DNA from 3 places in the Cetobacterium sp. 2G large genome. Region 1 is predicted to be linked to each of the others. Evidence: riboswitches for the same ligand, from Rfam matches in the RefSeq annotation. Region 1 holds a riboswitch; each other region holds the start of a gene.
The links. A riboswitch is a leader RNA that binds a small molecule or an ion and turns the genes downstream of it on or off. The one in region 1 is predicted to bind lysine.
Positions count from the first base shown of each region.

Region 2: it holds a riboswitch for lysine, as region 1 does, so the genes downstream of both, H5J23_RS01515 (sodium:alanine symporter family protein) here and H5J23_RS09745 (Na+/H+ antiporter NhaC family protein) in region 1, are expected to answer to the same signal.
Region 3: it holds a riboswitch for lysine, as region 1 does, so the genes downstream of both, H5J23_RS05980 (aspartate kinase) here and H5J23_RS09745 (Na+/H+ antiporter NhaC family protein) in region 1, are expected to answer to the same signal.

Region 1 covers NZ_JACHTH010000005.1:1,455,123-1,460,567, forward strand. Annotated here, with positions in the region: gene ychF (redox-regulated ATPase YchF) at 1-501, opposite strand, end outside; gene H5J23_RS09745 (Na+/H+ antiporter NhaC family protein) at 606-2,081, opposite strand; lysine riboswitch at 2,197-2,373, opposite strand; gene gpmI (2,3-bisphosphoglycerate-independent phosphoglycerate mutase) at 2,427-3,947, opposite strand; gene tpiA (triose-phosphate isomerase) at 3,969-4,727, opposite strand; gene H5J23_RS09760 (hypothetical protein) at 4,844-5,434, opposite strand.
Region 2 covers NZ_JACHTH010000003.1:46,568-52,012, reverse strand. Annotated here, with positions in the region: gene H5J23_RS01530 (PTS ascorbate transporter subunit IIC) at 1-684, shown strand, start outside; gene H5J23_RS01525 (carbohydrate kinase family protein) at 686-1,606, shown strand; gene H5J23_RS01520 (ketose-bisphosphate aldolase) at 1,579-2,532, shown strand; lysine riboswitch at 2,605-2,776, shown strand; gene H5J23_RS01515 (sodium:alanine symporter family protein) at 2,883-4,361, shown strand; gene lysA (diaminopimelate decarboxylase) at 4,358-5,445, shown strand, end outside.
Region 3 covers NZ_JACHTH010000005.1:660,461-665,905, reverse strand. Annotated here, with positions in the region: gene H5J23_RS05990 (pyridoxal phosphate-dependent aminotransferase) at 12-1,172, opposite strand; gene H5J23_RS05985 (aspartate-semialdehyde dehydrogenase) at 1,187-2,170, opposite strand; gene H5J23_RS05980 (aspartate kinase) at 2,184-3,386, opposite strand; lysine riboswitch at 3,484-3,658, opposite strand; gene H5J23_RS05975 (argininosuccinate synthase) at 3,696-4,898, opposite strand; gene H5J23_RS05970 (basic amino acid ABC transporter substrate-binding protein) at 4,909-5,445, opposite strand, start outside.

The DNA of each region.
Region 1 (5,445 bases):
CTTTTCTAAAACTGGCATTAATGCTAAAGCTTCTTTATTTTTTGCTTTGAACAATTTTGATTGCTTTTCTATAGCTTTTTCAACAGTTTCCATATCAGCTAAAATAAGTTCTCCGTTTATAATTTCAATATCTCTTATTGGATCTACACTTCCACTTACGTGAATAATGTTCTCATCTTCAAAACATCTAACAACTTGACAAATTGCAGCAGTAGTTCTAATGTTTGATAGGAATTTATTTCCTAGACCTTCACCTTTTGCTGCTCCTTCAACTAAACCTGCAATATCCACAAATTCAACTGTTGCGTGCTGAACTCTTTGAGGATTTATTATTTTTGATAACTCATCTAATCTTTGATCTGGAACTGTTACCATTCCTACGTTTGGTTCTATTGTACAGAACGGATAGTTTGCTGCTTCTGCCGCTCCAGCTTTTGTTATTGCGTTAAAAAGAGTTGACTTTCCAACATTTGGAAGTCCTACTATTCCTATACCTATCATTTTAGAGATTCCTCCTGAAATTTTATTTTACTTTAGATTTTACCATATATAAAACCTTTTGTAAATAAAAAAACCCTCACTTTATTTAGTAAGGGTTTTAATTTTTAAGCTTTTTCACCTACACAATTTTCTACAGTTGCCTTTTTTAATCTTACTTTTGGTTCACTTGGTAATCCAAATCTTGGAATAAATCTATCTAATCCTGTTAATGTTGCTATTAAAATTGTTGATACTGCTATTAATGCTAAGAAATTGAATTTGATTATATCCATTGCACTAAATTTATATAATGGATAAACAGCTTGAGCTATTCCTAAATAAAATCCTATATATACATGCCATGGAATTAGTTGTGATCCAAACACTCCTAGAGCATCACTAAATGTCGCATTTCTAAGTCTTAATGTTTCAATATCCTCTGGTGAACCTTCAACATTTTTCTCAACAATCTCTCTTATAATTGGTCCCATAGTAACTATCTGAGCCATCTCATCTGCTAAACCAGCATTTCCTAATATAGATAGTACTCCATTACAAAACATCAATTGTCTTACATTTTTTGAAACTGCAACCACTATATTTGATAACGGTCTAAACGCATCCATCAACTTCATTATTCCACCGAATGCTGCAACCCACATCATCATTACAATTACCCAAGATCCTGCACCCTCAAATCCAGAATATAGTAGATTTAAAAATGCACCTGTACTTTCAACTGTTCCTGCAAACATACCTAATATATATGCTGCAAATATTCCTATGAACAAACATAAAAGTGTTGTTAATCCTCTAAACGCTGCTATCAAAACAAGAATTAATGGTATTATCATATAAGTTGGTACACCTGTTTTTACTTGATTTAGTAACGTAACTGCAGACTCTCTTTTTTCAGCAAGTACTATCCAAACCTCTTCTGGTATTTGTCCAATAGCTGTTGCTGCATCTCCTGTAGTTGTAGGTAATCCCATTGCTACTCCAGCTACATAAAAAGCTACAATTCCTAATATTAAAACTAGTCCAGACCAATATCCTTGGTGTCTTATTCTCTTTATTACTTCAACTTTTTGAATTCCAGAACTTACAATTGTTGTATCTGATATAAGTCCTATGTTATCTCCAAAACATGCTCCACCAGCTATTGCTCCTACTGTTAAGGCAATATTCCCTCCAACGATATGGTTAAGCCATAAAAATATCGGTGCACAAGCAGCAAATGTTCCCCAGCTTGTTCCTGTTGCTATTGATAAAACTGATGTTACGATTATTCCTACAACTGCTACTGTTCTCCCTGTCAATCCCACATTTAAAGCTAAATTTATAATAGAAGCTCCAACCCCTGTTGACATGAACACTTCTGCCATAGCATATGCTACCATTAAAATAAAAAATGCAACCTGCATCTCTTTTGCATTATTTATAACTGCTTCAATTATATCATTTACTTTCTTCTTTTCAACAAATCCTGCAACTAATGCTGCATATACTGTTGCTATAGGTGCTGCTATTAAAGCATCATATCCCATAAACATTAACATTGCTAATATAGCAACTGGACTTAATTTTAATAGTTCTGTTATTCTGTTCATCCTAAAACCTCCAAGTTTAATTTTATATTTTAGTTTCACTGAAATTTTAGGTAAAAAAAACTACCGTATGGAAAATACGGTAGCTAATCTGCAAAATATATCACAAATTTTGGATAGCACAACACCAGATTCTATCTGATGACAGTCATATGAATATTTTTCACATGCCCAACAAAGATTTTTGACTTAATCTTCATTTCGGCGAACTTCCCTTTCTCTCAACTTCAGCGCTCTGTCCAGCTCTATTGAGTTACTCTTGTCATTCGCAACCTCTACCTAAAATATTAAATTTTCGAAACTTTAAATTATAGTATCATTATTTGTTTTCTCTGTCAATTATTTTTTTATTAAAGAAACTCCATTCATTTCAGCTGGTTTCTCAATATTTAATATTTCTAACATTGTTGGAGCCACGTCAGCTAACTTTCCATGGTTTAGTTGTCCTTTAAAATTATTAGAAACATATATAAATGGTACCTCATTTGTTGTATGCGCAGTAAATGCCTCATTTGTTACTGGGTCTACCATTTTTTCAGCATTTCCATGGTCAGCTGTTATTAATACTGTTCCATCTAATTCTAGAACTTTATTAACAATCTCTCCCACACCTTTATCAACAGCTTTTATTGCTTTTACAGCTGCGTCAAATACACCAGTGTGTCCAACCATATCAGGATTAGCAAAGTTCATTACAATAACATCAAACTTATCAGAATCTAATGCTTCTAAAACTTTCTTTGTTAATTCTGGAGCTGACATTTCTGGTTGTAAGTCATATGTTGCAACTTTTGGAGATGCAACTAATATTCTCTCTTCACCTTTGAATTCAGTTTCTTTTCCTCCGTTAAAGAAGAAAGTAACGTGTGCATACTTTTCAGTTTCAGCTGTTCTTAACTGAGTTAAGTTGTGATTTGATATAACTTCTCCTAAAGTGTTAGTTATGTCTTTATCTGTATAAATGATTTCTGCATCTATAGTTGAATCATACTGTCTCATGCAGTAGTATTTAGGCTCTAAATATTCTCTTTGGAATCCTTTAAAGTCTTTATCTGTTAAAGCTCTTGTTATTTGTCTAGCTCTATCTGGTCTGTAATTGAAATTAATTACAACATCACCTTTTTTGATTTCTCCAGATTTTGTTAATAAAACTGGCTTTATAAATTCATCTGTTATTTTTTCAGCATATGAATCTTCTATAATTTGTTCAGGAGTTTTTTCAGTTACTTCTACTTTTCCAACTATAGCATCATAAGCCTTTTCTGTTCTATCCCAGTTAGTATCTCTATCCATTGAAAAATATCTTCCAGAAATAGTTGCAATTTCTCCTACTCCTATCTCTTTTATTTTTTCTTCTAATTTTTTTATAAACTCTAATCCTGAAGTAGGAGCAGTATCTCTTCCATCCATAAATGCATGGATATATACTTTTGTTAATCCTGTTCTTTTTGCCATCTCTAATAATCCAAATAGGTGATTAATATGAGAGTGAACTCCTCCATCTGATAAAAGTCCCATGAAATGAATTGCTTTATCATTATTTTTAGCATAGTTAAATGCTTCTACAACTTTAGCTTTTTCAAAAAATTCTCCATCTCTAATCTCTTTTGTAATTTCTACTAGAGGTTGATAAATAACTCTTCCAGCACCTAAATTTAAGTGTCCTACCTCAGAGTTACCCATTTGTCCTTCTGGTAATCCTACAGCTTCTCCAGATGCTTTTATTAATGTATGTGGATAAGTATTAAATAATCTTTCAAAATTTTCTGGTTTTGCTTCTGCAATAGCATTTTTTTCTGTTGCATTTGGGTTGTATCCCCAACCATCAAGAACCATTAACATTAAAGGTTTTTTAGCCATTTTTTAGCCTCCTAATTTTTATTATCTTGCTCCTGCTTTTATAACTTGAATAAATGTTGGTGCATCTAACGAAGCTCCTCCTACAAGTCCACCATCTATATTTTCCATTGCTAATAACTCTGCTGCATTTTTAGCATTCATTGATCCTCCATATTGGATTGTCATTTCTGATGCTGCTTCTGCTCCAAACATAGCTATTAATACATCTCTAATCTCTTTATGAGTCTCTTCTGCCATTTCTGGTGTAGCTGTTTTTCCAGTTCCTATAGCCCATACTGGTTCGTATGCCACAACAACTTTAACTGCCTCTTCAGGTGTTAATCCTGCTAATCCTTCTCTAATTTGCTTTTCGTTTACTTCAGATGTTTTTCCTGATTCTCTTTCCTCTAATTTTTCTCCAATACATAATATTGGAATTAAATCGTGAGCTAAAGCTGCCTTTACTTTTTCATTAATGAAAGCATTAGACTCATGGAAATACTCTCTTCTTTCTGAATGTCCTAATATAACGTATTTTACTCCAATTTCTTTTAACATAACTGGTGATATTTCTCCTGTGTATGCTCCTGAATCTTTCGGATGCATGTTTTGTGCAGCTATTGCAACATTTGATCCTTCAACTGTTTTTACAGCTGATTCTAAAGCTGTAAATGGAGCTCCAATTACAATTTCTACTCCTTCTATACCATTTGTTAACTCTTTTAACTCTGATAATGTAGCTTTTGTTTCTGCTACTGTTTTATTCATTTTCCAGTTTCCTGCGATTATTGTCTTTCTCATTGATTTCTCCCTCCAAAACTTTTTTATTAATTTTAATTTTATAATAACATAATTTCTAGTTTTTTAACACGCACGACATTGTCTATATTTTCATCCTATTTTGAGTATTTTTTTCTCTAATTTAGTAATTTTCTTCTACCTTCTTCTTTTAAAACCTCTTTTAGGTAATCTTTTGAGTTTGCTAATAAATCCTCTAGTAATGGTACTATTGCTCCTTCTAAAAGCTCTATAATCCCTACAAAATCCTCCTTTTTAAAGGCTTCAAAAATCTCTTCTGCATATTTCTTAAACTCTTCTACATACTCGTTGTAATCAGAGTATAATAAATCTATTGCCGTTGCTTCTTTTAGAGACAGTACTATTCCAAATACCCACTCAACAAAACTTACCATCTCTATTATTTTTCCAATATCATTCATCTCTTCTTCTACTTCAGATAAATTTTCAAAAAATCTATCAGAATAAGGCTCTAAAAGATATAAAGATTCTATTAAAATCTCTCTATGTGAACGTGTTGTTAACTCTAAAATCTTTACTTTTTTATTTAAAGGTAAAGATTTACCATCCACCATCTCTCCATCAAGTTTTAATTCAACAATAACTTCACCATTTTGAATTACATTTGCCTCTAATTTTTCTAATACATTCAATAACTTTGTATTCTTTATTCCTATATTTATCTTTTCACCATTTATAAAAATCTCCATTTCTACCCATC
Region 2 (5,445 bases), on a different contig from region 1:
ACAATGTTAGTGTTCTACATCGTTGCAGCAGTTGCAGCAGGACCTGAGTATGTATCAGAGTTATCTGGTGGAAAAAACTATATAGTATTTGCTATAATATCAGCTTTAAGTTTTGCAGTTGGAGTAACAATTGTTTATAACGGAGTTAGAATGATACTAGCTGAATTAATACCAGCTTTCCAAGGAATTTCACAAAAAGTAATTCCAAACTCTATACCAGCTGTTGACTGTGCAGTGTTCTTCACTTATGCACCTAACGCTGTTATAATTGGATTCCTATCATCATTTGTAGGTGGAGTTCTTGGTATGTTAATCTTAGGAGCTATGGGAGCTGTTTTAATAATACCTGGATTAGTACCTCACTTCTTCTGTGGAGCTACAGCGGGAATTTATGGTAACGCAACAGGTGGAAAAAAGGGAGCTATTGTAGGAGCTTTTGTTAACGGTTTATTCCTATCTTTCCTACCAGCTTTACTACTTCCTGTATTAGGTGGAATTGGATTCCAAAATACAACTTTTGGAGATATAGACTTTGGAGTGTTAGGAATCATTGTTGGAAAAGTTGGAGAGGTTTACAAAGCACCAGGAATATTAGCAATAATCTTAGTGTTAGCTATATTTATAATCGTTCCATCAATAGTTAAAAAAGATGTGAAAGTTATAAATGCAAAGGATGAGTATTAAAATGAATAAGATATTATGTGTAGGACACTCTGCTTGTGATATAACTTACGTTTTACACGAGTATCCTATAGAAAATAGAAAATATAAAGCTGATGAAACAAAAATAATGGGAGGTGGGCCCACTGGTAATGCGGCCTACCTTTTAGGAAAATTTGGTGAGTTTCCATCTTATATAACAACTTTAGGAAAAGATCTATATGGAGATTTAATTGTTAAAGAGTTAAAGTCTGTTCAAGTGGAGCTTAAAAACTCACTAATTAAAGATGGCTATACAACACCTTGCAGTATGATTATAACTAATACTTCAAATGGAAGTAGAACAATATTAAATCATAGAAATAAAAACTTAATACCAAGTGATTATAAAATAGAGTACTCTTCACAACCTGAGATAGTACTATTTGATGGGCATGAGATTGAGTTAGCAAGAATGACATTAGATACTTTTCCAAAGGCTCTAACTGTTTTAGATGCAGGAAGTTATAAAGAGGAAACTGTTGAGTTAGCTCAGAAAGTTGACTATCTAATATGTTCTGAGGATTTTGCAAGGGATTACACAAAAGTAGAGAGATTAACTGAGGAAAACTATAAAGAGGTTTTTTCTAAATTAGAAGATTTAAATGGAAAAACTGTAGTTATAACTTTAGGAGAAAAAGGGTGTATATATAGAAAAAATGGAGAGTTATATAACTTCCCTGCCTTTAAAACAAAAGCTATTGATACAACAGGAGCTGGAGATATATTCCATGGTGCCTTTGTCTATAGTTTAGGAAAAGGGTATGACTTTACAGAGGCAATTAAGTTTTCATCAGTATGTGCATCACTATCTGTGGAGAAAATAGGTGGAAGAGAATCAATACCTGAATTAAAAGACGTATACGAGAGGATGGAAAAATGGCAAAGTACAGATTTCAAGATTTAGGATTAGTTAATACAAAAGAGATGTTTAGAAAGGCCAATGAAAAAGGGTATTCAATACCAGCTTTTAACTTCGCTAACTTAGAGCAATTAAAGGCGATACTGAATGCTTGTCATGAGGCTAATTCAGATGTTATTTTACAGATTTCAGAATCAGCAAGAAACTATATAGGTAAAGAAACTCTACCTCTTATGGTAAAGGGTGCTATTTTAGATTTAAGAGCTAAAGGTAGCAACATTGGAGTAGCTTTAAATTTAGATCATGGTAAGGACTATGATTTAATTAAGGATTGTTTAGATTATGGTTTTTCATCTGTTATGATAGATGCTTCTCACGAGGAGTTTTATAAGAATATTGAAAAGACTAGAGAGGTAGTTGATTTAGCGAAGGAGTACGACGCTTCAGTTGAGGGAGAGTTAGGAGTTCTATCTGGAATAGAGGATGAGATATCTTCTGATGAGAATAAGTTTACTAATCCTAAAGAGGTAGTTGAGTTTGTTCAAAAGACTGGTGTAGATTCACTAGCTATTGCCATTGGAACTGCTCATGGAGCACACAAATTTAAACCTGGGGAAGATCCAAAGTTAAGATTGGATATTCTTGAAAATATAAGAGAGGTTTTAGGAGAGTTCCCAATTGTTTTACATGGGTCATCTTCAGTTCCTGGAGAGTATATTGAAAAGTTTAGAGATAATGGTGGAATGATAAAAGATGCCATTGGAATCCCTGATTTAGAGTTAAAAAAGGCATCTAAATCTATAGTTACAAAGATAAATGTGGATACTGATGGAAGATTGGTATTTACAAGTACACTTTTAGAATACATGAAAAACAATCCTAAAGAGATGGACTTGAAAAAGTATTTAGGTGTACCTAAGAAGGCTATGGAAAGCTATTATTCTGAAAAGATAACGAGAGTATTTAAATAGAGAGATGTTGTAATTTTATAAAAAAAATTTGCTTTAAATTTTTTTGTGTGATATTATGTGTCTAATAAAAAATACAAAGGTAGAGGTTGCAGAGGACAAGAGTAAGTTGATGGAGCTAGACAAAGCTTTGAAGTCAGTTGAAAGGGGAATTTGCCGAAATAAAAATTCGTCAAAATTTTTATTGGGGATATAGAGAACATCTATATAACTGTCATTAGGTATCTAATGTTGTGCTATCCAAAGTTGTAAAACAATTTTCTTATATATCATATAGTGAAATTTTACAAAACTACCATAACTTTTTTGTGGTAGTTTTTTTTTATTAAAAAATGAAAAAAGGGGAAAATAATATGAGTTATTTAAGTAGGGTAAATGATGTTTTTAGTTTTTTAAATCCAATAACGGATGTTCTGTGGGAGTTTCCAAGAAACTTGGAGTTTTACAAAAATATCCCAATAATAGGTGAGTTTTCACTGGCTATTTTACTACTAATAGGGTGTGGACTATATTTCACACTGAAACTAAATTTTGTACAGATCAGATATTTTAAAAGAAGTGTGGATATTTTAAAGAGAAAAAATGAAACTAAAATTGGAATATCTCCAATGGCCTCTTTTCTACTAAGTAGTGCCACGAGAATTGGACCAGGAAACATAATGGGAGTAACAGGTGCTGTTTTAGCAGGAGGGCCTGGAGCACTATTTTGGATGTGGGTTAGTGCATTCTTTGGAATGGCAACATGTTTTGTAGAAGCTACTCTTTCTCAAATTTTTAAAGAAAAAAATGGAGATGATTATGTTGGAGGAATAGCTTACTATGGTAGAAGATTACTAAATAACAGTAAAGTTGTTGGTTTTATAATAGCTGTAGCATATATTTTTTATGCACTATTTACACTACCATCTCAAGTATTTCATATGTTTACAGCATTTGGATCAGTTGCTAGTCAAGTTACAGGAAGTGTTTATGCTAGAACAGATACTTTATATATTGTAATAGGTTTATTGATTATCTTAGTTACAACAATAATTATTTTTGGTGGAATTAGAAGAGTGGCACTAGCTACAGACTTTATAGTTCCAATAATGGCAGTGACATATTTTGTAATAGCACTGTTTTTAATAGGAATAAACTTAGACAAAGTTCCATACTTTTTTACAGCTGTATTTAGGGGAGCTTTTAGTCCTGAAGCTATCTTTGGAGGAGCTATGGGAATTGCACTGCAACAGGGTATAAAAAGAGGACTAATGTCTAATGAAGCTGGACAGGGAACTGTTACTATGGCAGCGGCGGCAGCAGATGCAAAGCACCCAGTTGAGCAAGGGTTTATTCAATCTTTTGGAGTTTTTGTAGATACCTTTGTAATTTGTACAATCTCTGGATTCTTAGTTATAATTGCTAATGTTTGGAATTTAGATGGGTTTGACTTTATGGCTTTAAGAAGTGATAAATTAGGTTACTTTATAACATCATTAAAGGTACTATCTCCAACAATGTTAGAGAAACCTATTCAGTTCTTAGTTGCTCTATGCTATGGAATGTTTGCTTTTTCAACTATCTTAGGAATGATAGCCTTTATAGAGGTTTCAGCAACAGAGATATCAAGAAACAAGGTTTTCCTAAATATTATGAAACTAATATCTTCACTAGTTTTCATACCTTTTGGAGTAGCATGTGTTTGGTCTGGAGCAGAGTTAGATAATATTTGGATAATAAGTGATTTAACAAATATCATGATGGTGTATATAAACGTACCTTTAATTATAATAGGGTTTAAATATAGTCAAATGGCCTTAAAGGACTATGAGGAAAAAGGGGGATTATTATGAAATTTTTAGGAACTATGAAAGATGTTAATGGAGTTTTAGAGATTGGTGGAGTTTTGGTAATGAAGCTACAGGAGGAGTATGGAACACCTCTTTACATATATGATTTAGAGCTTATGGAGAAAAAAATTACAGCTTTAAAAGAGGGATTTCATAGTGAGAAATTTAAAACAACGATTGTTTATGCTTCAAAAGCTTATCTGTCAAAAGGGATGGTTCAAGTAGTTGATAAAATGGGGTTAGATATAGACGCCGTTTCAGCAGGGGAACTACATACAATTTTATCTACAAAAATTAATCCTAAAAAGATTCATATGCATGGAAATAATAAATCATTAGAAGAGTTAGAGATGTGTGTAGGAAGTGAGATTGGAAGTATAATTTTAGATAATAGATTTGAGGCTAAAAGAGTTGCTGATGTTTGTAAAAGATTAGGTAAAAAAATAGATGTAATGTTAAGATTAAACATAGGAATAGATGCTCACACTCATGAGTATATAAAAACAGCAAAGCACACTTCTAAATTTGGAGAATCTATTTTTGATAAGGATATAGTGGAGATTGTAAGGGATATAGTAGCTCAAGATGAGCTAAATTTCTTAGGGTTTCACTGTCACATAGGGTCACAGATTTTTGATGAGTTAGCATTTTGTGAAGGTATAGAAACTATGGTTAAATTCACAAAGGAGATTTCAGAAAAATTAAATATAAAAATACCTGAGATAAACCTTGGTGGAGGGTTTGGAGTTAGATATACAGAAGAGGATACAGATGTAGATCTAAAAAAATTAATGAAAAAAATTGTGAAATCTTTAGAGGTGACTTTAGAGGTTGAAAACTTTAGTATTGAAAAGGTGTCAATAGAACCAGGGCGTTCGATAGTGGCTCAAGCTGGAAGTACTCTTTATACAGTGGGTGGGAAGAAGAAAACCTTTGGTGGAGAGAAGTATGTCTTTATAGATGGTGGAATGACAGATAATATAAGACCAGCTCTATATAATGCTAAGTACGAAAGTGTTGTAGCTAATAGATTAGATGAGGAGAAAAAGGAAGTTATCTCTTTAGCTGGAAAGTGCTGTGAGTCAGG
Region 3 (5,445 bases), 790 kb from region 1:
AAAGATAGAGTTTATTCTCTATCTTTTTTATTTACAAAATTAATAAATCTATCTATTGCTTCATTTAAAATTTCTTCATCTTTTACTAAAGAAATTCTTATATAATTATCCATTCCAAAGGCTATTCCAGGAACAACTGCAACTCTTTCCTCTTCTAAAAGACTCTTAGCAAAATCTAAAGAGTTTAATTTTGTAATTCCATCTAAGGATACAAAAATATAGATTGCTCCTTTTGGTTTTATAACAGATATTTGTTTTTCTTTTAACTTTTTATATACACTTTCAGCTCTTTTCTTATAAATTTCAACTTGTGAAGATATATCTTTACACTCTTTTAAAGCTATTAGTGCTCCTTTTTGAGAAATTATACTCGCTGATGTTACTGCATATTGATGTACCTTTACCAAATACTCTCTCATTTTTTTACTTGCTATTATATATCCTATTCTCCAACCAGTTAAAGAATGTGATTTTGAAAAACCATTAATTAAAATAACATTTTCTCTATATCCATCTTGTAAAAAGCTATTATGTTCACCCTCAAATATAATTTCACTATAAACCTCATCGCTTATTATATACAAATGATTCTCTTTAGCAAATTTTAATATCTCATCTCTATTTTTTCTAGATATAGTTATACCTGATGGGTTTGATGGATAATTTAAAATAATAGCTTTCGTTTGAGGAGTCACATATTTTTTTAAAACATCAACAGTCAATTCAAAATTGTCACTTGACGTATCCATTTTTATTAACTTAGCTCCAGCTAATGTTATTAATGGCTCATACCCTGGATAAACAGGTAAAGGAGTTAGAACCTCATCTCCTGGCATAATTATAGTCTTTATTGCTGTTGATAATCCTTCTGTACTGCCGACAGTTATAATTATTTCATCTGGTTCTATATTTAAATTATATCTTTCTTTATAATATCTTCCAATCTCTTCTCTTAACTCAATCATACCACCTAACTGTGGATAACCTAATTTAGCATCTTTCATATACCCAATAGTTTCATCTATTATTATTTTAGGTTGTGGTAAATCTGGTTCTCCTATTGTTAGATTAATCAGTGGCTTTTCACCCCCTTCATATTCTCTACAAGCTTCTGCTATCTTTCTTATAACAGATATCTCAATTTTATCTAAATTTGGATTTACTTTTAGCATATTTTCTCCTCTAGTTATTTTTTCATTAAAATTTCTGCAATTTGCACTGCATTTGTTGCTGCTCCTTTTCTAATATTATCAGCTACAACCCATAAGTTTAATCCTTTTTCTATGCTAAAATCTTTTCTTAAACGCCCCACATAAACTTCATCCGTTCCATTAGCTTCAGTAGCTAATGGGTATCTATTATTTTTCACATCATCTTCAAGCACAATGCCTTTTGTTTCTCTAAATTTTGCTTTTAGTTCTTCTAAGTTCGCTTCTCTTTCTAACTCAACATTTATCGATATAGAATGTCCATTTAAAACTGGTACTCTAACACATGTTGCAGTTATTGGAAGATTTTTTTTATTTAAAATTTTACGAGTTTCATTTATCATTTTTTCTTCCTCTTTAGTATATCCATTCTCTAAAAAAGAATCTATATGTGGTAAACAATTATTAACTATTGGATGAGGATATGTTTTTGGTTCTTCTCCTTTTAATCCTCTTTGTAAATCCTCTATTCCTTTTATTCCACTTCCCGATACAGCTTGGTATGTTGAATACACAACTCTTTTTATACCATATAGCTCATCTATTACTTTTAATGGAACAACTGATTGAATCGTTGAACAATTTGGGTTAGCTATTATACCATTATTTTTAAATATATCCTCTGGATTTACTTCTGGCACTACTAGTGGAACATTTTCGTCCATTCTCCAAGCACTACTATTGTCAACTACTATTACACCTTTTTCACTTGCAATTGGAGCAAATTTCTTACTAATATCTCCTCCAGCTGAAAATAGTGCTATATCTATCTCTCTATCAAAACTATTTTCTGTAAGCTCCTCTATCACTAAAGTTTTCCCTTTAAAAATAACCTCTTTTCCAGCTGAACGAGCCGAAGCAAAAAGATATAAATTTTTTATTGGCAAATCTCTCTCCTCTAAAACTTTTAAAAAAGTTCCACCTACCAATCCGCTTGCTCCTACTATTGCTATATTATACATTTTAGTCCCTCCATTATATTGAAAATACTTCTGCTAATTTTTCTACTACTTTTATTGTATCAGATTCTTTTATAATTAACGAGATTGAAATTTCTGATGTAGTGCATTGATAAAATGATGAATCAATCTCTGCTAATACTTCAAAAACTTTTGCTGCTACGCCAAAATTGCTTATCATTCCTATTCCTACTAAAGATATTTTTACAACTCCTGTTCTTTTTGTAACCTCTATATCTGGAATCTCCTTAGCAATCTCCTCTAATGATCTATTTAAAAAGTGCTCATCTGTCAAAGGACAAGTAAATCCTATACTTCCCTTAACGTTTTCAACTTCATTTTGTGATATCATATCAACATTAACACTATGCTTAGCTAAATTATTAAAAATGATTGCTACATTTTTAGGAATTGCTAAAAAGTTTTCTAAATTTACCATTATAACATTTTTATTTATAGATATTCCTGTTACAGCTTTTTTTTCAATTATTTCACTATTATCACATATATATGTTCCTGTTTCAACTCCTAAAGTTTGTCCAACGTAAATCTTAACGCCATATTTTTTCCCTATTTCAACTGCTCTAGTCTCCATTACTCCTGCACCTAAATTTGCCATCTCCATCATCTCCTCGTATGAAATTTTTTCAAGTTTTTTAGCATTTTTATAAACTCTAGGGTCTACACCATATATTCCTGTAACATCTGTATATATCTCGCAATCGCACTTTAATGCTGCAGCTAAGGCAACTGCACTCGTATCAGATCCACCTCTTCCTAATGTTGTTATATCGCCATCTTCATTTACCCCTTGAAATCCAGCAACAATTACAATTTTTCCATCTTTTAAATGCTTTTCTATTCTATCAATTTTTATACTTTCGATTTTATTTTTAGTATGTGTTCCACCTGTTCTTATCCCTGCTTGAGCACCAGTTAAAGAGATAGCCTTACATCCAATTTCTTTTAATGCCATACTTAAAAGAGAGATTGATTTTTGCTCTCCTGTTGATAATAATGAATCAAGTTCTCTTACATCTGGAGTTTCTGAAATCTCTTTAGCTAATTTTATCAACTCATCTGTTGTTTTTCCCATAGCTGAAACTACAATTACAATTTCATCACCATATTTATAGTTTTTAGATATATCTTTAGCTATATCTTTTATTTTTTCTATTGTTGCAACTGAGCTTCCTCCAAATTTTTTTACTACTCTCATTAGTTCCTCCTTAGATGATTTTAATAATAAAAAAAGCGATAGTCAAAAAAATAACCATCGCTTAAAACTCTCATTTCAACTATGTTAGCTTAAAATAATCCACGATAGCACAACACCAATTTGGTGACAGTTACATAAATATTCTTTATGTACCCAGCTTAAATTTTTTAGTAGAAAAACTTAAACTTCGGCAAATTTTCCTTTTAACAAACATCTTTGATCTACTAATCTCAGTTTATTTACTAATAAAATTTGCAACCTCTATCAAAATATTAATTTAAGGCAGAATATCACATTTTTTTTCAAATGTCAAAAGTTTTTTCTTAAAAGTGCTTCTATTTTAATCGGTAATCCAAAAAGATTTATAAATCCTTCTGCATCTTTTTGATTATAAACACTATCTTTTTCAAAAGTTGAATACTCCTCTGAATATAATGTAAATGGAGATGTCGTTCCTGCTAAAATAATATTTCCTTTATATAATTTTAGCTTTACTTCCCCCGTCACGAACTCTTGAGTTACATCTACAAAAGCTGTTATAGCTTTTCTTAAAGTTGTAAACCATTGACCATTATAGACTAATTTTGAAAAATCATGTGATAGTTTTATTTTTTCTTGATACGTATCTTTATCTAAACACAATCTTTCTAATTCTTCATGAGCAAAAAATAAAATTGTTCCTCCTGGAGTTTCATAAACTCCTCTTGATTTCATTCCAACCAATCTATTTTCAACCATATCTAAAACACCAATCCCATGATTTCCACCAATTTTATTTAATTGTTTTATAATTTCTACTCCACTCATTTTTTCTCCATTTATTGCAACAGGAACTCCTTTTACAAATTCAATATTTATGTACTCAGATTTTTCATTTGCTACTTCTAGAGTCTTAACCCATTGTAAAACATTCTCATAGTTAGGCTCTTTTGAAGGACATTCTAAGTCAAACCCCTCATGACTTACATGAAATAAATTCTCATCTCTACTATAAGGAGATTTTTTATGAAATGGAAGTGTAATCCCATTTTTTTCTAGATATTCAATCTCTTCCTCTCTTGATTTAATATCCCAAATTCTCCAAGGAGCTATTATTTTCAAAGATGGATCCAAAGCTTTTATAGCTAATTCAAATCTTACTTGATCATTTCCCTTACCCGTTGCTCCATGAGCTATATATTTCGCCCCTTCTATATGGGCCACCTCAACTAAAGCTTTTCCAATAACTGGTCTTGCCATTGATGTTCCTAGTAAATATTTATTTTCATAAATAGCACCTGCTTTTAATGTTGGAAATATATATTCTTCTACAAATTCATGAACTTTATCTACCAAATAAAATTTACTTGCACCTGTTAAATATGCTTTTTCTTCAATTGCTTTAAAATCCTCTGTTTGTCCTACGTTTACTGCCACTGCAATAACATCATAATCATAATTCTCCTTCAGCCACGGAATTATAACTGATGTATCTAATCCTCCTGAATATGCTAAAATAACCTTTTCCTTCATCTCTCTCCTCCTAATTAAAATGTTTTATTATTAATTCATCATAAATACCCTCTGCTTTTATCTCTTCCAAAGCTTTATTTACTTTTTTAATAAGATTTTCATTATTTTTTTCTGCTGCTATTGCATATTTTTCAACTTCACTATCTATTTCTATTATTTTTAAACCTTTATTTTTTGCCACATAACTTTGAGCTGGAACTGAATCTAATATCATTGCATCAATATTTCCACCTTTTAAAGCCATAATAGAAGATGGTGCTGAATTGTACTGAACTTTGTTAACTCCTTGAATTTTAGATATTATTAAGTCCCCTGTGTATCCAAGTACCACTCCTACTTTTTTATTTTTTAATGAATCCATATTGATTATAGTACCTTCATTTTCTGGAACTATAATAACTTGATTAGCTACAAAGTAATCATTTGAAAAATTTACAAACTTCTCTCTTTCTTTTGTTACTGTCATTCCTGCAATTATTAAATCTATTTTATTTGTTTGAAGTGCTGGCAATAATCCATCAAAAGCTATATTCTTTATTTTTATCTC